DNA from 2 places in the Planococcus beijingensis genome. Region 2 is predicted to be linked to the other one. Evidence: riboswitches for the same ligand, from Rfam matches in the RefSeq annotation. Region 2 holds a riboswitch; the other holds the start of a gene.
What was found. Region 2 has a riboswitch for cyclic di-GMP ahead of flgB (flagellar basal body rod protein FlgB). Riboswitches for the same ligand answer to the same signal wherever they lie in the genome.

Region 1 (2,410 bases), on a different contig from region 2:
ACTCTTTCATCGGCTAAATCCCTTCTTTTCCAACCGATCAGCAAAGCTAGAATCAGCAATTGAATTCCCAATAAACCCAAAACCACCCACATAAATAGCTCAATCATTCACCAGTCTCCTTTTTCGAAGTCACCATTTCTAAGTAAAATATTTCTATTAAAAACCTTATTATTTCATAATTTATGGATAGTGTAACATATTTCACTTGATTTAACTCTACGAAAAAAACAGCAGATTCAGCTATTTAAACTGAGTCTGCTGTTTCCTTGTTAGAAGAATAAAGAAATCGTTGTGGACTAATTTTTACGGAGCCATCGTTTTCCAGCTGTCCACGTGATGAACTGCGATTCCTCCAAAGCCTTTGGAAAAGGCATAATGAGAAGAAACGGCAGCTAACTCATTGTTCATGAAAGCCTCGCCTTCTTCATAGAAGGAGATGGCTTCACCTTCATCGGTTTGGCCTGTTTCAACTCCCACCACAACCGGTTTTCCGTATTTTACTCCATAGGCCACTTCATTTCTTACCAGTTCTGTTATCATGGTTGCTGAGTCCCGGTAAGCCATAAGCGTGACACTGTGCGTATTGGCGATGACCCATTCGGCAAGTACGCCGCTACCGTAAGTGTTTTTATATGGAATTTCGTCGAACCAGAAAGGAAGATCGGCCTCCAGAGGCAAGTTCAACGCGTTTGTGCTGGATACGGCTTTCATCAGCAAGGCTTGATAAGCTTTGACTGTTGCTGCACGATTGGTATTCCAGCCGCTGTATAAATAAGGTTCTACATCCAAATGTACACCGGCGAACTTCTGCGTCAAGGCAGCCTTTTGTTGATAGGCTGACAGCCAAGCCATCAACCGGTCCTGTTTGGTAAATCCTTTTGCTGCCACCCAGTCAGGCGCTCCATCCAACGCGTAAATGGCCATGCCCGCTGCTCCAGCTTTTTCGATGAAGCTCTGGTATACACCAGCCGGAATATCCGCATCAATCTGGACATATACTTTGTTTACATTTTTGCTTTCGAGAAAAGCGATCGTACCCGCTTCATCTTCGTAGATCATCCACGGATTCCACAACCAAGTGGCTTTGACATCCACTTCAGCCGCTTGAGCCTGAAAACCGGTTTGTGTCAGCATAAACAATAACCACACACCTACCATCATTAGTTTTTTCATGTCTCTATTCCTCCCATTCTGCTGGCCGTGGCTCACAGAACGAGACCCAGGCAACCTGACAACCTTGCGTTTTTCAACGGTTAGGCTCATGGCTTTGCGTCCTTCCCTTTCGGTGAAGTTTGCCTTTTCAGATTTTCATTATTATATGTCAATTAATTCAATTCTGCTATCTTTTTTTCTCCCCTTTTCAAATCATTCATTTAAGGCAATAATCAACAATAGAGTTTCTGGATTTTCCGCATAGAAGGAGTGAGCACCATGACTGTAGCATTGCTTGAAGACGAAATTACATTGGCGTTGATCAAGGCCATGAAAGAAGGAAAAATAATTGAATTCCAGGACATCCTGGATGAGCTCCAGCCGTATGATATGGCGATCCAGTACCGGCATTTGCCGGACAAACACCGCAATAAGTTCCTCCTCTATTTGACGATCCGCCAACTGACGGAACTGATGCAGGAACTTCCGAAAAATGAACAAATTGATATTCTTCATAAGCTGGGTATAGAAAAATCGGCAAAGGTCCTTGATCGTATGGACAACGACGACTTGGCTTTGTTGCTGGCCGACTTGGAACCGGAACGCATTGAAGAGCTGTTGTCGCAGATCAATCAGGACGACTCCCGGTTTGTCCACAATACGATGACGTATCCACCTGAAACAGCGGGACGCTTAATGAATAACCGCTATGTATGGATTCCACGGCATTACACGATTCGGCAAGCTATCGATAAGATCAAGCAATTTGCTGAATTAGCGGAATACCTCAACTATCTTTATGTAGTGGACGAAGACAAAAAGCTGCTTGGCGTTCTTTCTTATAAGGATTTGATTCTTGGAAACCTTGAGGACAAAATCGAAGAAGTCATGTACAACCGTGTCATCAAAGCCGACGTCCTGACCGACCAGGAAGAGGCCGCCCAATTGATCAGCCGCTATGATTTCGTCACGTTGCCGATTGTTGAAAAAGACAATACGCTTGCCGGTGTCATCACGGTGGACGATGTCATCGATGTCGTCATGCAGGAAGCGAATGAAGACATTGAAAAATTGTCGGCTTCCGGTAAGTCAATCGACTTTAATACGCCTGCTTTGATTGCGGCTTATCGCCGTCTGCCTTGGCTGATTCTCCTATTGTTTATCGGCTTGTTTTCCGGCGGCATCATCAGCCGATTCGAAGAAACGCTTCAGACTGTTGTAGCGCTGACGTTCTTTATGCCGATGATTGCCGGCATGA
Region 2 (2,410 bases):
ATGGTCATCTGCAGCGATAAGCTGGCTTTTTGCGAAGCGATCATGACTTCGTGTACATCCTGTACTTCTCCTGTCACCAATTGATTGGTCAATTTATCTGATTCATTTTGTGCTTTGCTAACTTCTTTCAACGCGTCTTTAAATATTTCCCCAAACCCTTCAACTTTGTTTTCAGGTTTTACTTTATCGAGCAATTGATTTTGAATGAAAGGCGTCTGAACTTGGCTAATTTTTTCCATGGTGCCTCCTTAATGTTCTCTATATTTTAAGATGAAGAATTTACCTTTTTTACACCGCTCCGGCCGCTTTGGGCATAGCTCCCGCAAGAAGCCAGGCAAAGAACGCCTGTCTTCTCGCTTCGCTTAGCCCCTGGACGCGTCGGCGCTAAGAAACTTATTAACTTAGAAGCGACATTAAATTTTTCACTGTTTCTATATAAGATATGGAGCAAAACAGCGGAGACTCCCGCGGGATAGTGAGACAGCCGAGACCCTGCAGGAGCGCAGCGACGAAGCGGCTTGGCGCTCGCCCGCAGGAAAGCGGAGTTGTTTTGCGGAATATCAAAAGTGAAAGTAACTGATTTACTTACCAATCTCCAATGCTTTCATGAACATGCTTTTGGAAGCGTTCATGGCGGTGACGTTTGCTTCATATGAACGGGTTGCAGACATCAGGTCGACCATTTCTTTCAATGGATCGACATTGGATGACCGCACATAACCGTCTTCTCCCGCATCCGGATGTTCCGGATCATAGTTCATGGTGAAAGGTGTCTGGTCTTCTCTGATTTCCGATGCTTTCACACCTGATACCGCGGTATTCCCTCTATTGATCACTGACTGGAGTTGGTTGGCAAAAGGCGATGTTCCACTTTGCGACAACTCAACCGTTTTCCGGCGGTAAGGCATCCATTCCCCATCGACCAGCTCAGCACGATTGGTGTTCGCGTTGGCGATATTGGCAGAGACAACGTCCATGCGCAACCGGTTCGCCGTCAGCCCTGAAGCACTGATGTTAAATCCATTAAATAAACTCATCTTTTTTATCTCCCTCCATTAATGACGGAGCTGAGACTGTTAAGCTTGCCGTTGACCCGTTCAGTGACCGCGTTATACCATAATTGGTTTTTGGCCAGCTCGGCCATTTCGGCATCCATGTCGACATTGTTGCCATTGTTGTTGTATTGAGTGGAATGATTAGTAGTAATTTCTGTCGTCGTTTTGGAAACTTCATTGCTGAACGATAGATGTTGATCATTTGTTTTATAACTCGTTAAGCTTTGTTTATTCATTGCTGTATCCAAGGCCGCTTGAAAATCGACTTTTTTGCTTTTGTAGTTGGCCGTATCCACATTGGCGATGTTTGCCGAGTGAACCCGTTGACGTAAAGTGGAAGCCGATAAAGCTTGTTCCATCGTTTCCAGAGATTTAGGGAATATATTCATCAATAAACTCCTTTTTTTTACAGTTATTTGGTATATAAAAATCCACCCTTAAAAAAGGTGGATTTATTTTAAATCTACCATTTTTGGTAACCCGGCTGCCCTGTACATTGCGTATTTAGGCCCGTGGCTTTGCGTCTTTATCTTTCGAATAAGTTTGCCATTATCACAATGATTTCAAGTATTTGATTTTCAAACTCGTTATTTCGTACTATTTTCAAAAAATAATAGCAAAGTGATAGTATCATGTTTCTACATTTTTGTATATTTTTATTTAATAAAATTTTTTATCATATTTTTTCCATTTTAATAGAATAGTCTCTATTTTTTTCGTTTTTTTAATGGTATGCTACGCGAGAAATACTAACCGTTGTTCAAAAAGGAGAAAAGACCATGTTTCGTGGATTATATACTGCTACATCAGGGATGATGGCCAATAATAGGCAACAACAAATATTGACAAATAACCTATCTAATGCCAATACTCCTGGATTTAAAGAAGATCAAACGGTCCTTCGCGCTTTTCCTGATCAGTTGATTAAAGCGATGGAAACCGGTAAAAAAGGTACAATAGCCTCACAAAATATCGGGACTTTAACTACAGGAGTATATGCTCAAGAAGGAATTCCTTCTTTTTTGCAAGGTCCTTTAAAAGAAACCGGAAATTCGACAGATATGGCTTTATTGGATGAGCTGCTTCCCGTAAATCCAGATACTCAACAAAAAGGCACTATGGTTTTCGCAGTCACTGCTGAAAATGGAGATACACGTTACACAAAAAATGGAACCTTCGCTGTAAATCCTGAAGGCACATTAACGACTAGCGAAGGATTCCCGGTATTAGGCGAAAACCTGCAGCCGATTCAAGTCGGGTCCACTGACTTTACTGTAGCCGATAACGGCCAAGTCGTTTTGGCTGACGGTACACAAGTGGGGCGTCTATGGATTGGCCATACTGAAAATCCCGAT

Region 1: it holds a riboswitch for cyclic di-GMP, as region 2 does, so the genes downstream of both, IRE19_RS10410 (amidase) here and flgB (flagellar basal body rod protein FlgB) in region 2, are expected to answer to the same signal.

What each region holds. Positions count from the first base shown of each region.
Region 1 is NZ_JADHDZ010000003.1:352,696-355,105, forward strand. Features, by position in the region: gene IRE19_RS10405 (HEAT repeat domain-containing protein) at 1-107, opposite strand, end outside; gene IRE19_RS10410 (amidase) at 304-1,173, opposite strand; cyclic di-GMP riboswitch class I at 1,220-1,307, opposite strand; gene mgtE (magnesium transporter) at 1,432-2,410, shown strand, end outside.
Region 2 is NZ_JADHDZ010000004.1:380,239-382,648, forward strand. Features, by position in the region: gene fliE (flagellar hook-basal body complex protein FliE) at 1-239, opposite strand, end outside; gene flgC (flagellar basal body rod protein FlgC) at 582-1,037, opposite strand; gene flgB (flagellar basal body rod protein FlgB) at 1,043-1,444, opposite strand; cyclic di-GMP riboswitch class I at 1,527-1,613, opposite strand; gene IRE19_RS12930 (flagellar hook-basal body protein) at 1,835-2,410, shown strand, end outside.